Regions from separate parts of the Exiguobacterium sp. s130 genome, predicted to be linked through region 1. Evidence: a T-box and tRNA genes for the amino acid it is inferred to sense, from the RefSeq annotation. Region 1 holds a T-box; the other regions hold tRNA genes.
The links. A T-box is a leader RNA that pairs with one kind of tRNA and senses whether it is charged. The one in region 1 lies ahead of argS (arginine--tRNA ligase), so its partner is inferred to be a tRNA-Arg.
Positions count from the first base shown of each region.

Region 1 (7,115 bases):
TTAAGATGTTACTTGGCAATCAAGAAGAGCGCATCCTGTCGCTCGTTCCACCGCAACTATCTCCTGTCATCGATGCGTTACGCGATTGCCCTCGAAAACAACGCATCGAGGGTGCATTATTGATTCATGGAGATCAATTGAATTGGTCCCGTGATTTTTTGCCCGATCTGTCACAGCAACGTGAACCAGTACTCTTTTTTGGTCATAGTCATATCAGAGGTTTGTTTCGAAATGGCATTGCTATGTCGAGCCCATTGTATCAATCTTTATCCATTAATAATGGAGGACGATATGCCATCAATCTAGGTCCTGTCGTGTTCGAACGAGAATGGTGTCTTTACGATTCAGAGCAACAATCGATCGTGTTCCATCGGGCAAACTAAGAAGATACGACAAAAGCCGTCGGGCACGGGGCTCGACGGCTTTTGTTTGTGCATCCTATTGATCAGAGATAACGGACAAGCGATGCCTTGACAACATCCACTTGTGTGAAGTTCGTCTCTTCCGCGAATGCTTCGATGACTTGACGGACATCCCCTTGACGACGAACGAAGCTCGTCGGAACTGGTGTTGTACCGACAAGTTGCTCATGCAAACTCGTCAATCGATGATCATCGATGATCGTCGTCATCAAATCAAGGAACAGAAGAACATGCAGACGGTTCAAATAATCCCATGGCTTGTCTTCCGAACGGAATTCATTACGAGCGAGCCATTTTTTCAATCCGATCGCATCGATTTGACTCAACGTCTCTGTCGTGCGCGCCGACTTCCAAAGCGTCAACAGTTCGCCGAGTTTTTTTCGTGTCTGTTTTTTACGCATGAAGAATTCAAAATTGTCTTTCGTGCGCAACGCGTCTCCTTCGATCGGAGCAATCAAATCAGCTTCCGGCGCCGTCACGAAATCGTGAACGAAATCGACAGACTCTCCCGGTAACCAAGCAGCGAGTTTCCCGTGAAAATCAGCCATGAAGGCGACGGTTTCTGCCAAAGGCTCCTGCTTCATCCGTGAAGCAGCTTGCTGTAATCGGTCTTTCGTCTCAGTCTTCATAATCTACCTCTTCTTATTCGTGGATTGGTCTTACATTTCTTCCGGAGCGCCGACACCAAGTAAACGAAGACCTTCTGTCAAGACGATCGTGACGGACTTGACGAGTGCAAGACGCGATTGTTTTGCCGCGTCATCTTCGAGAACACGGACGTGTCCGTAGTATTTATTAAAGCTTTGTGCAAGATCTAAGACGTAACGGCTGATGATTGACGGCTCGCGACGTGTGAACGCGCGATCGATGACCGTCGAGAATTGGTTCAGCATCGATACGACACCCCATGCATGATCATCGGCACTGCCAGCGAATGGTGTGCCATCATAGCTACCTTTACGGAGCAATGAGTGCGCACGAGCATTCGTATACTGGACATACGGTCCTGTTTCACCTTCGAATTTCAACATCTGCTCAAGATCGAACTCGATATTGTTCATCCGTTCATTTTTCAAATCATGGAAGATGACGGCGCCAACACCTACTTGACGAGCTGTTGCTTCGGCATTCGCTAAGTTCGGATTTTTTTCCGCGATGTTTTGCTTCGCGACGTCGATTGCTTCTTGTAGTACTTCTTCAAGCAAGACGATCCGACCTTTACGCGTAGACATTTTCTTTCCGTCTTTCATAATCAAACCGAACGGTACATGGTGCATTCCGTCGACATTCTCAAATCCAAGTTTCTTCAGGACTGCGAACAATTGCTTAAAGTGAAGCGCTTGTTCGCCGCCAACGACGTAGAATGCTTGCTCAAAACGGTACGTTTCGAGACGATAGACAGCAGCTGCTAAGTCACGTGTCGCATAAAGCGTTGCGCCATCCTTCTTTTTAATCAAAGCAGGCGGCATACCTTCTGCTTCGAGGTCGACGACCATTGCCCCTTCTGATTCGACGAGTAAATCTTTTTCTTCAAGCAAATCGATGACGTGTTGCATCTTATCGTTGTAGAAAGCTTCTCCGTTCAAGCTATCGAATTTAACTCCGAGCATCTCATAAACACGATTGAACTCAACAAGTGAGACTTCACGGAACCACGTCCAAAGCGTTGTTGCCTGCTCATCACCTTGTTCGAGTTTTTTGAACCAGAGACGTCCTTCGTCTTCAAGTGCCGGATTTGTTTCCGCTTCTTCGTGGAACCGGACATATAATTTCAACAATTCCTTGATTGGTTCTGCACGGACCGCTTCTTCCTCACCCCACATCGTGTACGCAACCATCAATTTCCCGAACTGTGTTCCCCAGTCCCCTAAATGGTTGACACCGACGACATCATAGCCTTTTTTACGTGAGATTTGGTTGAGCGCGTTTCCGATTACCGTTGAACGTAAGTGACCCATCGAGAATGGTTTCGCGATGTTTGGTGATGAAAAATCAGTGACAATCGTTTTTCCATTGGCTTCACTTGATCCGAACGTCTCATTTTCCGTCAGAACTTGGTTGACGATTTCTTGCGATACGACTTCCCGGTTCAAGAAGACGTTGATGTAAGGACCTACAGCCTGAACGTTTGAGAACAATGGCGCGTCGATTTTTTCTGCGAGGTCCGAAGCAATCATATTGGGTGCTTTACGGAATGCTTTCGCGAGCATGAAGCATGGGAATGCTAGATCTCCATGATCTTCATGTTTCGGTTGCTCGATTAGTTGTTCGATTTGTTCAATCGATAAGGCACCTTCCATGACTTGATGTAATACTTCTGCGTATTGCGTTTTATAACTCATCTTTATTTCCTCCTGCTTCACTGATTTTTGGCAATAAAAAACGCCCCTTGCGCCACGCGCAAAGAGACGGAATGACCGCGGTACCACTCTTCTTGGTGTCCTTTTGACACCCACCTTGTTCGGGGATAACGGGGTTCCCCCGGCTACGCCTTTTCTTTCAGGAATCGGGTAGCGTCTCAGAAGTGCGCTTCACGACCGGTTCGTCCTCAGGCTTCCACCATTCCCTGATTCGCTAGTTGACGAAAATCAACCGTTACTCTCTTCATCATCGACTGTATTCGATATCTTTCACATTATACGCAATTCTTTCTTTTCTCTCAACCTTATTTTTTTGGTAAATGGCTTATCAAAATTTCCACAATTCGGGTATAGGAATAAAAGATACTTCTCAGGGGGAGGGATGTTTCATGCGCTACTACCAACAGGTAGCCCGGACGAGCTGGATCGTTTTCAGTCTCGTCGCCTTGACATTGTTATTGATTGGCATCGTTCATCCACCTACCTTCCCTCCTTCCATCTCCATCGTCAATACCCTTTATTTGTTTGGGCTCGTTCTCCTGTTTCAGTTCGATAATGTCCGTCGTGGCGGCATTTATTATACGTTTCAAGAAGGAATCATTTTATTTTTATTCCTCAATTACGGTTTGACGTACGCTTTGATTTTAAGCCAAGTCGGTATTCTCGTCTTTCAATTCATGTCTCACCGAAAAGCGATTCGCTGGAAACGTTTCGCCTATCTCTACCCAATCAACGCCTTGTTTGATTTAGTCTACATCTCGCTTCCGGTATTTGCGTATGAAGCGCTCGGTGGACCGATCGGCTCAAGCTTTACGTATACCAAAGCTCTGATTCCCTTCATCGGCTTTTTGATCACAGTCTTCCTTGTTTCTTACTTCCAATGTCTGCTCGTCAATCGCTTTCTTTTCTTGAAATACGATTGGCAACGTCTTGTGAAGCTTCAGTCCCTCGTTTACGGAATCAGCATGTTAAGTGCTCTACTTGGGATCTGGTTCTACGATGAAAGTCCTCTTGTCGCGGCTACAGTCTCCGCCTTGATTCTCTTTTTATTCAAACGTCTGTTGCAAGAACGTGGTGACTTACTTGAAGCAAATGATAATGCTAAACGATTTGATGATGCGAAGGAACACTTATTGATCTCCCGCTTCGAACGCGAGACGATCGACTCGTTACTTCTCGATTTACCGCATCTGCTACCGTTTTCTGAAGGCTGGATTTCGATTCAACAACAGCGGAAACAAGTCATCTATGACATCCGGACGAAGCAACCGATCGATGTGTTACCGCTGTTTCACTCTTTGACAGCCGACGATTTGCATACCCCGATCATCTATGGTCTTCGTTGCGACTGGGGAAACGATATTCAAATCGGATTGCCTGTCGATCGCCATTCAATGCTAGCAATTCCTTCGATTACGAGCGGAGAAGTCGATGTCTCGATCATTCTGTTCCATCAAGTCGCAGACGCCTATGATGCGACGAATGCCGACGAATTATCTCGTCTACTCCGTATCTTTTGTCGCGTCCTAGAACGCTCTCGTGAAACGGTTCAACTCTATACAGAAAGTCGGACTGACGCCTTAACGGAATTACCAAATAGTCGTGCCTTTTACGAACACGGTCGACAAGAATTCGCTGCTGATTGCTATCCGCTTTCCGTGATCCTGTTTGATATCGATCATTTCAAACGCGTCAACGATACGTACGGGCATAAAGTAGGCGATCTCGTCCTTCGTGAACTCGGTCGACGCATCCAGGTGATCCAACTGCAACATGATGATGTCTTCGCTGCTCGTTATGGCGGGGAGGAATTCGTACTTTTGTTGCGAAATCGTAGTCAAGAGGCTGCCATTCAGATTGCCGAGACGGTCCGCCATGCGGTCATGGATCGCCCCTTCCTCGTCGATGGTCACCGACTTTCCTTAACTATAAGCCTCGGAATTGATACAGTGGAAGAAAGATATCAACGGACGTTCGAAGAATCGCTACGTCAAGCCGATCATGCACTCTATGTCGGCGGAAAACACAACGGACGCAATTGTACCGCGCACTATGCAAATCTTTGAAAGGTCGTGACTCTATTGTCGATTACGGAAATTGAAATGACGCTACCGACATCACAAACCCACCGGACGATTCGAATTCATCGTCCGCCACATTTTGATCCTTCTAAAGCTTTACCAGTAATTTATATGCATGACGGACAAAACGTCTTTAGTGGAGAAACCGCCTCGTTCGGAAAAGGCTGGGAGATTCATCTTGCACTACAACAGACACAGATTCCGGCAATGGTCGTCGCGATTGACAGTCCAGAAGATGGAATGGATCGGTACGATGACTATGCTCCTTGGAGTGACGAAGCCTTATTGATGCGGAGCGCCTATCCTTCGCACCGGACGTCAATCGGTGGCAACGGTAAGGTCTATATGGACTGGATCATCCGCGAGTTAAAACCATACATTGATGCCAACTATGCGACACGCCCTGATGATACGACAATGATCGGCAGTTCGATGGGTGGCGTCATCTCGCTATATGGATTATTCGCGTATCCGGAAGTCATCACGCGCGTCGCTGCCTTATCGACTGCTGGATGGGCAAACTTCTCCTCACTCCTTGAATTCATCGAGCGCAGTCCGTCTCTGTCTGCAACGCATCGCTGTTATATGGACGTCGGCACAAAAGAAGTGAGTGGTCCGATGACCGAGACGGATTATTTACACACGAATGATGTCTTAGCGCGAGCGGTCGAACAGAAACTCGCTCAAAGTCGCTATACGATCATTCCGGAAGCAATCCATCATGAAACGGCCTGGGCCAAACGTTTGCCAGATATTTTACGTTACTTGTTCCCATCCTCTTGAATACACAAAAAAGCCGGACGGTTTCTATTAAAGAAATCATCCGGCTTTTTACGCGTGCCTTATACTAATTCTTCTTGTTGCTCTTTTTCATAACGGTTGCGCGGATGCTCCCGGCATTCATCGGAACACGAACGCATGACTTTTGGTTCGCATTCTTCACAGCAGAAGTGCTGTCGATTGCATTCCGGGTTTGCGCAATTAACGTAGCGCGTCTCCGGTTTTCCACAGTAGTAACATTCTGAGACGACAGAAGGATTGACGGCATTGACAGGAACTTGTACACGCTCATCAAAGACGTATAGTTCGCCTTCCCAGTCTTCTCCTTGTGTCTGTTCATCTTTTCCGTACATGACGACTCCGCCTTTAAGGTGGAAGATATCATCACTCTGTTGCCGTTTACGGAAGTACGCCGTGAATTTTTCACAACGAACACCACCCGTACAGTATGTGAGAACCTTTTTTCCTTCAAACAAATGCTCGTTCTCGTCAAGCCACTCCGGGAATTCCCGTGAAGCATTGACATCCACTTTTACAGCATTCTTGAAGTGTCCGAGGTCGTATTCGTAGTTGTTGCGTACATCGAGAATGACGACGTCATCTTGTTTCATCATTTCTTTCCACTCTGCTGGTTCAAGATACGCAGCGTGTTCTTCTGGTACGTTGAATTCGTCCTCAAAACGCCATGTGACGAGTTCTTTTTTGTAACGGACGAACGTCTTTTTGAAGGCATGCTCCTCGACTTCATCGATTTTGAATTCGATGTCAGCGAATCGTGGATCCGCCGTCAAGTCCTTCATGTATTGTTCCGTTTGTTCGACCGTTCCAGAGAGTGTGCCGTTGATTCCTTCAGGTGCAATCAAAATCCGACCTTTGATACCGAGCTCTTTACAGTAAGCAAGATGCTCTTTCGTTAGCTGTTCCGCATTTTCAATTGGAACATACTTATAAAATAATAGTACGCGATAAGGTTTCATATTCCTCATTAGCCCCCATGTCAGTTTTTTGCAGTAAAACGAACGTTGGCAAACGAAGCGTCTAGCTATTGACTAGCTGGGAACGCCTGCAAAACGCACCCATTTAAGTATAATACCAACTCCCTTTCGAATGTACAATCCACAATTCCTGAATCCCTTTCAAGGAATTTCATTCCCTTTCTGAATCCGAAAGAGGTAAAATAAAACACAGTAGTACATCTCGCAAGGAGGATTCCGAATGCTCCATACACTTCGTGACTGGATCGAGCAGATGATTTTCTTTCTCCAAGACTTACCTGGAGGAGCTGCCACCGGTTTGATTGCCCCGTTTCTTGAGTCTCTATTTCCTTTCCTGCCACTCGTCCTGATCATTTCTGCGAATGCGGCAACCTATGGTTTTGGTATGGGTGTTCTCGTATCATGGGTCGGGAGCATGCTTGGATCACTCGTCGTCTTCGCTTGTATTCGATATCTATTTCGTCGTCCGGTCACGCG
Region 1 covers NZ_JACSNI010000007.1:45,549-52,663, forward strand. Annotated here, with positions in the region: gene HZS85_RS14540 (metallophosphoesterase family protein) at 1-383, shown strand, start outside; gene HZS85_RS14545 (hypothetical protein) at 446-1,051, opposite strand; gene argS (arginine--tRNA ligase) at 1,082-2,764, opposite strand; T-box leader at 2,824-3,042, opposite strand; gene HZS85_RS14555 (GGDEF domain-containing protein) at 3,172-4,848, shown strand; gene HZS85_RS14560 (alpha/beta hydrolase) at 4,864-5,646, shown strand; gene trhO (oxygen-dependent tRNA uridine(34) hydroxylase TrhO) at 5,706-6,620, opposite strand; gene HZS85_RS14570 (TVP38/TMEM64 family protein) at 6,859-7,115, shown strand, end outside.

Region 2 (7,115 bases), on a different contig from region 1:
CACAAAAAATGTTCGACCACTCGAAAGCATTCGGCGCAGAATATGCGTACGGAGATGTTCGAAGCATCGAAGACGGTAAAGCATACAAAACGATTCATGCACACAACAAAGATTACTACGCACGGGCAATCATCATCGCGTCTGGTGCACAATATAAAAAAATCGGCGTACCGGGAGAAGAAGAGCTCGGCGGTCGCGGCGTCTCGTATTGTGCGGTCTGTGATGGGGCGTTCTTCAAAGAAAAAGAACTCTTCGTCATCGGTGGTGGGGACTCTGCGGTAGAAGAAGGTGTCTACTTGACACGTTTCGCGAAAAAAGTCACGATCGTTCACCGTCGTGATGAGCTCCGCGCTCAAAAAATCCTTCAAAAACGTGCGTTCGACAACCCGAAAATCGACTTCATCTGGAACCATACGGTTAAACAGATCAACGAACAAGACGGGAAAGTCGGCGGTATCGAGCTGATCAATACAAAAACAGCTGACGTGACGACGCATCCGATCGATGGGGTCTTCATCTACATCGGAATGAACCCAATCACAGGTTACGTCCAAGATCTCGGTATTTTGAACGACCAAGGTTACGTCGTGACGAACGAAGCGATGGAAACGAACATCAAAGGTATCTTTGCTGCTGGTGACGTTCGTGAAAAAACATTGCGCCAAGTCGTTACAGCAACGAACGATGGTTCGATCGCAGCGCAAAATGCACAGCATTTCATTGAAGCGTTGCTTGAAGAATTACAAGAATCCTCACACGCATAATATCGAACCAGTTTCATTGAAGGAGACTTCAGTGAAGCTGGCTCTTTTTTTATGATATACTGAAAAAGAAGCGAAAAAATACACACGGAACTGTTGTCTGGAGGGCGAAAAGATGGAACAGAATCAACCGCAACTTGTCATCATCACGGGTATGAGTGGGGCTGGGAAGACTGTCGCAATGAATAGCTTTGAGGACTTAGGCTATTTTTGTGTCGACAATCTACCCCCGACGTTACTGCCGCATCTCATCGAAGTCATTGGACAAGTGCGTCCTAAAATCGCCGTTGCCATCGATACCCGCGCGCGTGATTTCATCGACAGCTTTTTTGTCGTCTATGAGGATTTAAAGAAAACGGACTTACAAATCCGGATGCTGTATCTTGATGCACGAAACGATGTCCTCGTACGTCGTTACAAGGAATCGCGCCGTTCGCATCCGCTCGCACCAACGGATTCCCCATTGATTGGAATCGAACGGGAGCGGACGTTGCTCGAAGGATTCCGTGATAAGGCACAGATGCTGATTGATACGAGTGACATCAAGCCGCTTGCACTGAAAGAACGTCTCTTGAAGGAGTTCACGGAAGGCACTCGGATTCCGTTCACGGTCAACGTCATGTCGTTCGGTTTCAAACACGGTTTACCGCTTGATGCGGATCTTGTCTTTGACCTGCGCTTCTTACCGAATCCGTTCTACATTCCAGAGCTGCGTCCAAAGACGGGACTCGACGAGGAAGTCGCGTCATATGTCATGCAGTGGCCGGAAGCGAAGCTGTTCTATAAAAAACTCGTCGACTTGCTCGAGTTCCTGATTCCGCAATACGAGCGGGAAGGGAAGTCGCAACTCGTCATCGCCCTCGGTTGTACAGGCGGGAAACACCGATCGATCACGTTCGCGGAAGCGATCAGTAAAGAATTCGCGACGCAGTATCACATCGAGACGAATCACCGGGATTATGTGCATGCGAAGGAGGAGAAGTGATGAAATGGGAACGCAAAGTCGTCGCCATCGGTGGCGGGACAGGACTCTCGACGCTTCTTCGTGGACTGAAACATTATCCGCTTGATATCACAGCCATCGTCACGGTCGCCGATGACGGGGGCAGTTCTGGTCGTCTGCGGACGGAATTCAACATGTTACCGCCGGGCGATATCCGCAACGTCATCGTCTCCTTATCGAAGTCGGAGACGTTGATGGACCGAATCATGCAGTACCGGTTCGAGACCGGGGAAGGATTACACGGGCATTCGCTCGGAAACCTGATGCTGACGGCAGCAACCCAGCTCTGTAATGGTTCGTTCGTCGAAGCAATCGGCGTCATGGGACAACTGTTGAACGCGGAAGGAAAAGTCTATCCGGCGACGGAACGGACGATCACGTTATGTGCCGAGTTCGAGGACGGAACGATCGTCAAAGGTGAGTCGTTGATTCCGAAGGTCGGCAAGAAGATCGAACGGATCTTCCTTGAAGAACAAGACGTCCGTCCGGTACCGGAAGCGATTCAGGCGATTCTTGATGCCGACGTCATCGTCCTTGGTCCGGGTAGTCTCTATACGAGTATCATCCCGAACGTCCTGATCGATGAAATCCGGGAAGCGATCCAACAATCGCTGGCTCCGGTCGTCTATATTTGTAACGTCATGACGCAGCCCGGTGAGACGACGGCGTTCACGGCGAATGAACATTTAGCGGCACTCGAACGCTTCCTCGGACAAGGCGTCGTTGATACGATCATCGTCAACAACGAATCGATCGATGCGAGTTACCTGAAGAAATACCAGAAGGATCACGCTGACATCGTCACCTATAATGAAAAACAATTCGAGCTCGCTGGCGTTGAAGTGCTTGCGGACGACATCGTCGATTACAATCATCACTTCATCCGTCATGACTCAGATGCCGTCGCAAGCCTCGTCATGCGAAAAGTGTTGTCGATTCGACGGATGCGTCAACTCGAAGGAAAGGAGGAGCTGACATGAGCTTTGCCTCAGAAGTCAAAAAAGAATTAACGCAGATTCCGATCACCGATCACGAGATGAAGGCGGAACTCGCGGCGCTTGCCCGGATGAATGGTGCGATCTCGTTCGGTCTCGGACGTGGTCTGACACTCGATATCTCGACCGAGAATGCCTCGATTGCCCGTCGGATCTACTCGCTTTTGAAAAAAGCATACGGGGTTCATCTCGATCTGCTCGTGCGGAAGAAAATGCGTCTGAAAAAGAATAATGTCTACATCGTCCGCGTCAAACAACAGGCGGATAAGATTTTGCAAGACCTCGGGATTTTAGGGGAAGGGTTCACGATGATTCGCTCCATCAGTGACACGATTCTAAACGATGAACGAAAAGCACGCGCATATTTACGAGGGGCGTTCCTCGCCGGAGGTTCGCTCAACAATCCGGCGACATCGTCGTATCACTTGGAGATCTTTAGCTTATATGAAGAACACAATGCGGCGCTCCGCGGTCTATCGAACGTCTTTGATTTGAACGCGAAGGCGATCGAACGGAAAAAGGGACATATCCTCTACATTAAAGAGAGCGAGAAGATTTCCGATTTCCTTAAGCTCGTTGATGCGACACAATCGATGCTGCGGTTCGAGGATGTCCGGATCTTAAAAGATATGCGTAACTCGGTCAACCGTCTCGTCAACTGTGAGACGGCGAACCTCAACAAAACGGTCGGTGCGGCATTACGCCAAGTCGAGAACATCAAGTTCCTTGAGCGGACGGTCGGGCTCGATGTCTTACCGGATAAGCTGAAGGAGATCGCGATCTTGCGTGTGACCCATCAAGACGTCACGTTACAAGAGCTCGGGGAGATGGTCGAAAGCGGCTCCATCTCAAAATCAGGGATCAATCACCGGTTGCGGAAAATTGATCAAATCGCTGAAAAAGTACGAAATGGCGAGTCGATGACAGGGGCCTTATAAGAGGGTCGCTTGCGGGATGAACCATAGTCTACTATAATATATAGTCGATGCAACTAAATGTTCGAATTAAGGAGTTTTTGAAATGGCTAACGAAAAGAAACGTATTTCGCTGACAGTCGATGCGAAGTTTGATGAAGTGTTAACAAAAAAAGCAAAAGCAATCGGTGTACCGAAAAGCACACTCGTTGCATTCGCAACATCTTTGTTCCTGAAACAATTACAAGCAGAAGAAGAGCTTTCGCCACATGCGAACGCGATCTACTCGCTGATTCGTGAAAACCACGATATCGTTTCAGACATCACAGACTTGATCGACTGATCATCACCCTCTCGTTCTATAAGGAACGGGAGGTTTTTTGTATGTAACGATAACCGACAAGGCTTCACTTTTCTATGGATACAAAAAAAGTGCCTCCCGAAGGAGACACTCTGGATGACTTATGCACGTTCCATGACGCGGTCGATAAGACCGTAATCAGCAGCAGCTTGTGCTGACATGAAGTTGTCACGCTCTGTATCGCGTTCGATGACTTCAAGTGGTTGTCCTGTGTTTTCAGCCATGATTTTGTTGAGGTGCTCACGCATTTTGATGATACGCTCCGCATGGATTTTGATATCCGATGCTTGACCTTGTGTACCACCGAGTGGTTGGTGGATCATGATTTCAGCGTTTGGTAACGCGAAACGTTTTCCTTTTGCGCCTGCTTGTAGCAAGAATGCACCCATCGATGCTGCCATACCGATACAAATCGTTGAAACTTGTGGCTTGATGAAGTTCATTGTATCGTAAATCGCCATACCGGCAGTGATCGAACCACCTGGGCTGTTGATGTAAAGCGAGATTTCTTTATCTGGATCTTCTGCTGCTAAGAACAGAAGCTGGGCAACGACTGAGTTGGCGACGTTGTCGTCAATCGCGCTCCCGAGAAGAATGATGCGGTCTTTTAGCAAACGTGAGTAGATATCGTAAGCACGTTCCCCGCGGTTTGTTTGTTCGATGACTGTTGGAATTAACATAGTCTTTGCCTCCTTATAGTTGGTATGTAGCTTCCTATTCGACTTATCCTTATCATAATCCTTTGGTCAATATTGGTCAAAAGATACGATGCGACTTTTAGGTATTTTTCCATTACAAGGGCAAATGAAACATATCAATATAGAAAAAAGGCAACGCCATTGCTGGCATTGCCTTGTAGTTGAATAAATGGTACACCCGGAGAGATTCGAACTCCCGACACCTGGTACCGGAAACCAGTGCTCTATCCCCTGAGCTACGGGTGCATCTGATGTACTGAACAATTAATAGTATAGCGACATTTTTTCAGAAAAGCAATAGGGAAGGATGACTTTTCTTTTCTCTAGCGACTCAAAAGGGGTTCAGAGCACGTTTTTCAAAACGTTTCTTCTATAATAAGAAGTGAGGGAGGGAAATCGATGGATCAACGCCAGGAACAAACGCAACAGCTGACGTTATCGGCGTCACAACAGTATCAGTTACATGTACTTGAGCAACCGGCGGCAGAACTCGAGGAGGAATGGCGACGGTTGAAACGACGGTTACATCGTCATTACCCGAATCAGGTTTCGCTAGAGGTCGAGCAGATGGCAGGACATTTGTCATCCTATGAAGACGAGCTTCTTGCACAAATACGTTTAGAATCAGTCAGACAGGAAATAGGATATATGGCGGAACAACTCATCGTGTATTTAGAAGCGGACGGTTTATTGCGGACATCGGACGAGGAGCTCGCTGCATCCTTCTCGACCGATGTCGCAACGATTACAGAAGCACGGACACTCTTACAACAATGTGAACCAGTCGGCATTGCTGCCCGCTCGGAGCGCGAGTGCCAATGGTTACAGGCGATCGAGCTAGACGACGCAGAATTGATCGGACTGACGGATCGGTTACGACATGAACCGGCGAGTCAAGTGTTCGCGCAGTTCAGTGAACAGGATCGAGCACGGTTGCGAAAACGATTGACGCGCCTGAGCCGGACACCGGATCTTCCTAAAGAAGAACGACCGGTCATGGCAGAAGCACGGATTCACCTGCTAGATGGAAAACTTCAGATTGACTGGATGACACTCGACATGGATCAGAAGTGGCTCGGATTAAAAGAGGCAACACCTTTTTTGCGCGCGTACGAACGACGTCGCGTTACGATGCATGCCATCCTCTCGGTCTTGCTTGAGCGACAAGAACGCTGGTTCAAGGGAGAACTGCATCTTGAGCCACTGACGAAAAAACAAGTCGCTGAGGCGACGGGGCATCATCCGTCAACGATTGGTCGAGCGATTGCTGCGAAGTATGTCGAGACGGTTCATGGTCTCGTTGCTTTAGAAGACTTGTTCGTCTCACGGACAACAACCGGAGATTCGAGTTTTTTAATTAAACGGCGGATCGCCGAATACATTCAACATAGCGATCGTCCGTTAAGTGATCAGCAATTGACGGATCGTCTGCAAGCAGACGGTCTGACAGTCGCGCGACGGACGGTTGCGAAATATCGGGCAGCACTTGGTTTAACGAAAAAAACGATGCAGCAAAGGAAGGCGCAATCAGAATGGGATTAAAACGACACAGACACTTAACACTCTATTCACGTCCGGGATGTACGCTATGTGAAGAAGCCGCCATCTTACTCGACTTCGTACTCGATGAGTTTCCGGAATGGACATTCGAGGAAGTCAACATCGATCAGGATGAAGCGCTCAGTCTACGGTTCTTATATGAAATTCCGGTCGTCATGCATGACGAGGAAATCTGGAGTTATGGCAAATTTGATACGGAAACGATAAGAAACCGCTTACTTCAAAAAACTTGAGAAACGAGACTTGCAAGGCGAGAAATGGACTGTTATGATAACGGTGTACCAAGTGGGACACGTTATGACATGCGGGACAAAAAGCGTCCAGCTACTTGAGAGGAGAGGGAAATACATGATTCGGCAGTTAGTCCAGATCCAAAAACGAATCGTGCCTGATCTGATCGAAGAAATGCAGACACGCTACGACATCCTTCATTATGTTCGACTGATGCAACCGATTGGACGACGTACGCTTGCGACAAGCCTTGGCTTGACGGAACGCGTCTTACGGCGGGAAGTTGACTTCTTGAAGCAGCAAGACCTCTTAGAGGTCGCGACGCAAGGGATGTCCTTGACAGATGAAGGACGAAACGTTCTTCGCAGCATGCACAGCATCATGGGAGAACTCGCAGGGATCTCAGACATGGCGAAAGCCTTAAAAGAGAGACTCGGAGTACGGGACGTCGTCATCGTACCGGGTGATTCCGATGAAACCTTCTGGGTACAACGAGACATGGGGCGGGCGACCGTCGCACGACTCAAACGAGAGCTTTCTTCAGACCATCACAATACGATCGCTGTCACAGGCGGTACGACGATGGCTTCCG
Region 2 covers NZ_JACSNI010000001.1:384,842-391,956, forward strand. Annotated here, with positions in the region: gene trxB (thioredoxin-disulfide reductase) at 1-764, shown strand, start outside; gene rapZ (RNase adapter RapZ) at 877-1,746, shown strand; gene HZS85_RS01900 (gluconeogenesis factor YvcK family protein) at 1,746-2,744, shown strand; gene whiA (DNA-binding protein WhiA) at 2,741-3,697, shown strand; gene HZS85_RS01910 (hypothetical protein) at 3,780-4,016, shown strand; partial or broken gene clpP (ATP-dependent Clp endopeptidase proteolytic subunit ClpP) at 4,136-4,720, opposite strand; tRNA gene HZS85_RS01920 (tRNA-Arg) at 4,903-4,978, opposite strand; gene HZS85_RS01925 (RNA polymerase factor sigma-54) at 5,132-6,274, shown strand; gene HZS85_RS01930 (glutaredoxin family protein) at 6,265-6,525, shown strand; gene HZS85_RS01935 (sugar-binding transcriptional regulator) at 6,641-7,115, shown strand, end outside.
Region 2: it encodes a tRNA-Arg, which carries the amino acid that the T-box ahead of argS (arginine--tRNA ligase) is inferred to sense. The anticodon was not compared.

Region 3 (7,115 bases), on a different contig from region 1:
AAGCTGTTCCGAAGCAGCTGAAACGTTCAAGAAATCATCGGTTGCCTCATTCCATGGTAACGAGAAGAACCATTCGAGATAGTTGCGGATGACCCCATGTTCGGGACTTGTCGCCGGTACGACAGCTAAACGACTGATTTCCTTCTCGACGTTCGCAACCGTCGTTTCCGGTAAATCAAGCATGGACAGTTGCTCCCGGTATTTCGTCGCATCGCTTTCAACGGATGTCGACTCGCCACCGAGTTCTTGTTGAATCGTCTTCAATTGTTCCCGCAAGTAATACTCGCGTTGCGATTGTTCAATCGTCTTCTTCGTCCGTTCACGCATCTCACGTTCGAGTTCGACGACTTCATATTCATGTTTCATGACGTCAAGCAGCATCAATCCCCGTTCGACCGGATCCTGTTGTTCGAGGAACTCCTGTTTCTTCGAGATATCGATCGGTAACTTCGACGTGATATAGTCCGTCAATGAGTCGAGACGTTCATAGGTCTCGAACCGACGACGCTCATCTGTTCCGATACCTTTGATACGAGAGACGAGTTGACCGAACTGTTCTTTAATTAGACGAACGAGCGCTTCTTGTTTCGCCCCTTTGATGTCCATCTTCTCGATTGGTTCGATGACTGTTTGATACCCTTCGTCCGTCTCCTCAACGTTTTCAATCCGGACGCGTTCCTTCCCGATAACGCGGACACGAACTGTATCATTCCCAAGTTCACTCATCTTCGCGATTTGAACAAGTGTACCGACCTGATGCAACCCGTCTACAGACGGCTCTGCTTCTGGATCACGTTGCGTGACGACGACGAGATCGATCTCGTGTTCCTTTGATGCAAGTAAGGCTTTTAAGGATACCGGACGCCCGACATCAATCGTCAATCCGATCAACGGATACGCGACGACACCGCGTAACGGTAAAAGTGGATATTGTTTTTTCTTCATTCGAATTCCTCCTAAACAAAAAGACTCGGAAAGGCGTACAAGTAGCCTCCGAGCCGATTTGTCACGGTGTTACGCCGTTTCTTTTTCTTTCCCATGTTCAATTGTACCATCTTTCAACTCAAGCGTTGGACCGCGCTTACCAGTCAACGTTTCTGCTGTAATGATGACTTTCGCGATGTCTTCACGCGATGGAATTTCGAACATGATATCTAGCATAGTTTCTTCGATGATTGAACGAAGACCACGCGCACCTGTTTTACGTTCGATTGCGAGCTTCGCAATCTCAAGAAGTGCATCTTCCGTGAAGTCGAGTTCGACATCATCAAGTTGAAGCATTTTCTTATATTGTTTCACGAGGGCGTTTTTCGGTTTCGTCAAGATTTGAACGAGTGCCTCTTCATCGAGTGGCTCGAGTGTTGCCATGACTGGCAAACGACCGATGAACTCAGGAATCAAACCAAACTTTTGAAGATCTTCTGGCAATGCGGCTGCTAGAATTTCTTTTTGTGTGAGGTTACGGTTCTCTGAATCGTTTCCGAAGCCGATGACTTTTTTACCGAGACGACGTTTGATCGACTGATCGATACCATCGAATGCTCCACCAACGATGAACAAGATGTTCGTCGTATCGATTTGGATGAATTCTTGATGCGGATGTTTGCGTCCACCTTGTGGCGGTACACTTGCAACAGTTCCTTCCAAAATCTTCAGTAAAGCTTGTTGGACACCCTCACCAGAAACATCACGTGTAATTGACGGGTTTTCTGATTTACGAGCAATCTTATCGATTTCATCAATATAGATGATTCCTTTTTCAGCCTTCTCGACATCATAGTCAGCTGCTTGAATGAGTTTTAACAGGATATTCTCGACGTCTTCACCGACATAACCGGCTTCCGTCAAACTTGTTGCATCTGCAATCGCAAACGGTACGTTTAAGATACGTGCCATCGTTTGGGCAAGAAGTGTCTTACCGCTACCTGTTGGTCCAATCATGACGATGTTCGATTTTGAGAGCTCGACATCATCTGCGCGACCACCAGCATTAATTCGCTTGTAGTGATTGTACATCGCTACAGACAACGATTTCTTCGCTTTCTCTTGACCAATGACATAATCGTCAAGTGTCGTACGAATTTCATGCGGTTTTGGAACGTTCTTCAGCTCGACTTCTTCTTCGGTACCGAGTTCTTCCTCTACGATTTCATTGCAGAGTTCGATACACTCGTCGCAAATGTAAACGCCAGGTCCAGCAACAAGTTTGCGTACTTGTTCTTGTGTCTTTCCACAGAAAGAACATTTTAGCTGACCTTTTTCTTCGTTGAATTTAAACATAAAGGTCCACCCCTTTAACGTGGAAATTGTATGGATGCCTGTAGCATCCCGTCTCACGTTTTACTATTTATGATTGTAGCATGAACAAGGAAAGTCTTTCAAATCCTGGACGAACGATTTACAGTTTGATGTTCTGAACCAAGGATTGTTTGTCCTTGTTTGACCTATCGTACAAAAAAATCGACTCCAAGACCAGAAATTGGGCTTGAAGTCGATCGAAAACCATGAAATGGCTTATTTTGCTTTTGCGTTGTCGACGAGAACATCGATAGCTTTACGGAATTGAAGATCGCCTTTAAGCGTTTCAAGACCACCTTGTGGTGCAAGCATCGTTTCAAGTTGATCTGCAGGAATGTTGTAGAGTTCTGACATTGATTGAAGTTCAGTTTGTGTTTCCTCATCTGTTACTTCGATTTTTTCGTCAGCAACGATTTGCTTGAGGACGAGACGTGCTTTAACGCGCTCTTCCGCTTGCTCTTTCATTTCAGAACGCATTGCCTCTTCTGTCGTTCCAGTCAACTGGAAGTACATGTTGAGGTCGATACCTTGTGATTGAATACGTTGTGTGAACTCTTGAACCATACGCTCGACTTCGTTTTCGACCATGACTTCTGGAAGATCAACTGTCGCGTTTTTCGTAGCCGCTTCGACTAACTCATCGCGCATTGAAGCATCAGCTTCTTGCTTGCGTGTGTTTTCGAGACGCGTACGGATTTTTGTTTTCAACTCGTCGAGTGAAGAAACTTCTTCATCCATCTCTTTTGCGAACTCATCTGTCAATTCAGGGAGCTCTTGCGCTTTGACTTCATGGATTGTTACTTTGAATGTAACTGGTTTTCCAGCGAGTGATGCTTCGTGGTATTCCTCTGGGAATGTCACTTCAAGATCTTTTTGCTCGCCAGTTTTTAAACCGACCATTTGCTCTTCGAATCCAGGAATGAAGTTTCCAGAACCGATGACGAGTGAGTAGTTCTCAGCAGTTCCGCCGTCGAATTGGTTTTCCCCATCGAAACCTGCGAAGTCGAATACGACTGTATCGCCATTCTCGATGACGCCATCTTCTTTAACGACGAGTTCTGCACCGCGTTCTTGCAATGTTTTGAGTTCAGCGTCGACGTCTTCGTCAGTAACGTTCGTTTCAACTGCTGTGTACTCAAGACCTTTGTACTCACCGAGTGTAGCTTCTGGCTCGATGACGAACGTGATTTTGAATTCGACTGGCTTGCCTTTTTCGAGTGTTTCAACGTCGATGTTTTCAAGCGCGATTGGCTCGATTCCTGATTCGACGACTGCACCTTCGATTGTGTCCTTGTAAAGGATATCGAGTGCATCTTGGTACAGTGCTTCTTCACCGTACATTTTGTTGAACATTGCGCGTGGCATTTTTCCTTTACGGAAACCTGGTGTGTTCAAAGTCTTAACGACTTTCTTGAACGCTTGGTCTACCGCTTTATCAAATGCTTCAGCAGGCGCTTCATACGTGAGGACGCCGAGGCTACCTGATTGTTTTTCCCATTTTGCAGTCATGCTGAGTCCCTCCAAAATTGTCAATTAGCGTACATGTGTGTACAACAAGTCACATTATAGCACAATCGTTCTGACGATTACCACTGTTGAACGAATCGTTTCCAGATGTCTCAATCGAAGTAAATCTGCTCGAATGCGATGACTTCCGGATAGAGGATATGCACCCCCTGATATAATCGCTTCGCTAGCGGACTCAAGTCACGTTCCGGCTCTTCTTTTTCAAACGACAGACCGGCTAGTTCTTCGCATGCGAGAAGCCATTTCTCCATATCCGACCCGATTGCTTCTCGTTCTTCAAGATGAATCAACTGGTCCGAACGTAAGACGAGCAAGGCTCGAAAAGGATCCATTTTTTCTAATGTATGCATCGATGCGAGTAACGCTTGTTGTTCCTGTTGATGCGCAATCAGTACTTCTTCTAAATCTTGACGCGTCGAGATCGTCCAGTGTACATCTAAATGTGGCACATAAATGTCTGCCGGATAGGACAGATGCTCAATCACACTTCCTAATAACTGATCGATGACGAGTAGGCTTTGATGTTCTGTATCCTGAGCACGAAGATACTTGTGTGTGATGTAGTCAAAGAGCGCAGGTGTCCGTTCGAATTCAGCACCAGCCAAATGGCGCATTTGTTCGACCCAGCTTCCATGTTGCAACACATGCATCAACGCCGTTCCGGAAGTTACAGTACTCTGAGTAACATTGTTTTTTTGAACCGGTGTCGTCTTTTGTTCTCGCACCGTCATCCGCTGTTTAATCTCGTCTAACCGAAGCGCAAATCCATACGGCAGATACGGTGACGCCGAGCGTAGAGCGAGCTTCATTGGATACCGTTCTCCGAGTTCATAAAGAAAGAGTGCGAGCACTTGCTCCACACCCTCGACTTCAAGAAAACGTTCTGCTACAGTTTCGTATCGTTCACGGTCATGCAGTAATAGCGGTTGAATGACATAGAGTCGGTATAACACATCTTCTCCTGTCAATTGGTCAGTCTCTAATTCTTTTACCAGCCGTTCTTGTTCAGCTGCGGGCAAACGGAGGATGCGCACTCGTTCCGCTTCTAATTCGTGTTCCATCCAGCGGGATGTCTCCATATTCCTGCACTCCTTCATTCAACTACTTATTTCGTAAACGGATCGAGCAAAGACGTCCAGTTTGTGATCGCATCTTGTAATTTCCCTGCCTGTTCGATACCGAGACGATTTAATGTATCGAGAGAGACGTCTGTTTCAAGAAGTCGTGTGATGTCTTCTGATTGATTCACGAACTGCTCAAGCTTCGCACTTAAATTTTGCAACTCTTGCGGTGGGTTTTCAAGACCCGCCAATCGTTGGTCGATTTGATCCAACTCTTGATTAAATTGATCAATCGTTCCGTTTTCCTTCAACTTTTCGACTTGTTGGTCGAGCGCTTGCTCCGGATTCGCGGATTCGCGTGCTTTCGTAGCGGCCTCATTCAAAGAAGAAGACAGATCTGACGTGACTTGTGCCGTATCTTTCGCAATGCCTTGGAGTTCTCCCGCATAATCGACACTATTTTTCACATCGTTGACCTGTTGTTTTGCATCATCAACTGTATTTGAAATCTCACTACATCCTGCAAGAAATGTACTGAGTAACAGGACGGTACCAACTTTCTTCCACATCACTTTCACCCCTTTCGAGTTCATGATACCTTAATTATAAACGAAAATTGAAATAAAAAAAAGAGACCGCCCTCGTAAGGGCAGTCTCTATTTTAATTATAGCGTCCCAAGAGGGATTCGAACCCCCGACCGACGGCTTAGAAGGCCGTTGCTCTATCCTGCTGAGCTATTGGGACGTGTCAACACGAATAAACTATACTAGAACAATTCTTTCGTGTCAATCACATTACAAAGATTGCATTTATTTTATTACAAAAATGTTCCGTCGAGGTGAAGTGCATTGACGCGATCCCCGTTCATGTCAAGAAAATCGACAGAATAGCGGTCTTGTTCTACTTCAAGAATCGCATACGTCTTGTCTGGACGATGGCGTGGCATCCGAATCGATCCTGGATTGATGAATAACACACCATCCCGATACTCCGCCTTCGCAACATGAGAATGACCATACAAAACGATATCAGCTTGCTTTTCGTTCGCATGATGTTGCAAGACATCTAGGCTATATTTGACGTCCTGACGATGCCCGTGGACACAGAGGACCTTATGCTCGTCCATTTCCGACGTGACTTCTTCCGGGAAATCGTGTCCATAATCACAGTTCCCCCGTACAACACGATATGGATATAACGATTCAATGTCGCGCGTCAATTGAGAGTCTCCACAATGAAATGCTAGATCCACGTCCTGATGCCGTTCGAATATCGTAAGCAGTTCTTGTTCTAGTCCATGGCTATCACTAACGATCAACGCTCTCATTTTCATCACACTCCTAGGAAAGTAGTTAAGTCCTGTTCGAGCTTGCGCAATGCATTGCCACGATGACTGATCATCGCTTTTTCTTCTTTCGTCAACTCAGCAGCCGTTTGTCCACTTGCCGTGACGAACAATGGGTCATAACCGAAACCGTTCGATCCCGTTGCTTCAAAACCGATTCGCCCTTCCATTGTTCCGCGTACCGTCAATGTTTCGCCTGTTGGTTTTGCTAGCGCGAGTACACAAACGAAGCGTGCCGTCCGCTCCTCTTCCGGAACACCTTCTAACTTTTCAAGTAGTAGAGCATTGTTCGCTGCACCCGACTTTTCAAGACCCGCGAAGCGTGCCGAGTAGACACCTGGAGCGCCATCTAAAGCATCGACTTCAAGACCTGAATCGTCAGCAAGTACTGCGTGACCAAAGTAGGCTGCTGCTTCTGTTGCTTTTAAGAGTGCATTCTCCTCGAATGTTTCACCTGTCTCATCCGTTTCTTTAGCATCCGCATGATCGAGTAACGACTCGACTGTATAGCCGAGACGCCCAAGCATGCTTTCGAGTTCCTTCACTTTACCAACGTTATGTGTTGCGACGATGACTTTCATTTATGTTCCCCCACTTCTTCTCCTACATACCACCACGAAACACCGAGTGCCTCGCGACCGGTTTCAATCAGTTCCTTAATACCTTTTTCCCCAAGTTCGAGCATTTCGAGCATCTCTTGACGGGAAAAGGTCGACTCTTCTCCTGTTGCTTGCATCTCGACGATTTTACCGGATGACGTCATGACGAGATTGAAGTCGACTTCAGCTGCAGCATCCTCTTCGTAGCATAAATCAAGTAAGGCATTCGATCCGACGATTCCAACTGAGATGGCGGCGATGCCCTCTTTGATTGGTGTATCGGT
Region 3 covers NZ_JACSNI010000001.1:631,894-639,008, reverse strand. Annotated here, with positions in the region: gene lon (endopeptidase La) at 1-945, opposite strand, end outside; gene clpX (ATP-dependent protease ATP-binding subunit ClpX) at 1,015-2,280, opposite strand; gene tig (trigger factor) at 2,515-3,807, opposite strand; gene HZS85_RS03165 (hypothetical protein) at 3,918-4,904, opposite strand; gene HZS85_RS03160 (hypothetical protein) at 4,931-5,455, opposite strand; tRNA gene HZS85_RS03155 (tRNA-Arg) at 5,558-5,631, opposite strand; gene HZS85_RS03150 (metallophosphoesterase family protein) at 5,705-6,214, opposite strand; gene HZS85_RS03145 (XTP/dITP diphosphatase) at 6,220-6,813, opposite strand; gene rph (ribonuclease PH) at 6,810-7,115, opposite strand, start outside.
Region 3: it encodes a tRNA-Arg, which carries the amino acid that the T-box ahead of argS (arginine--tRNA ligase) is inferred to sense. The anticodon was not compared.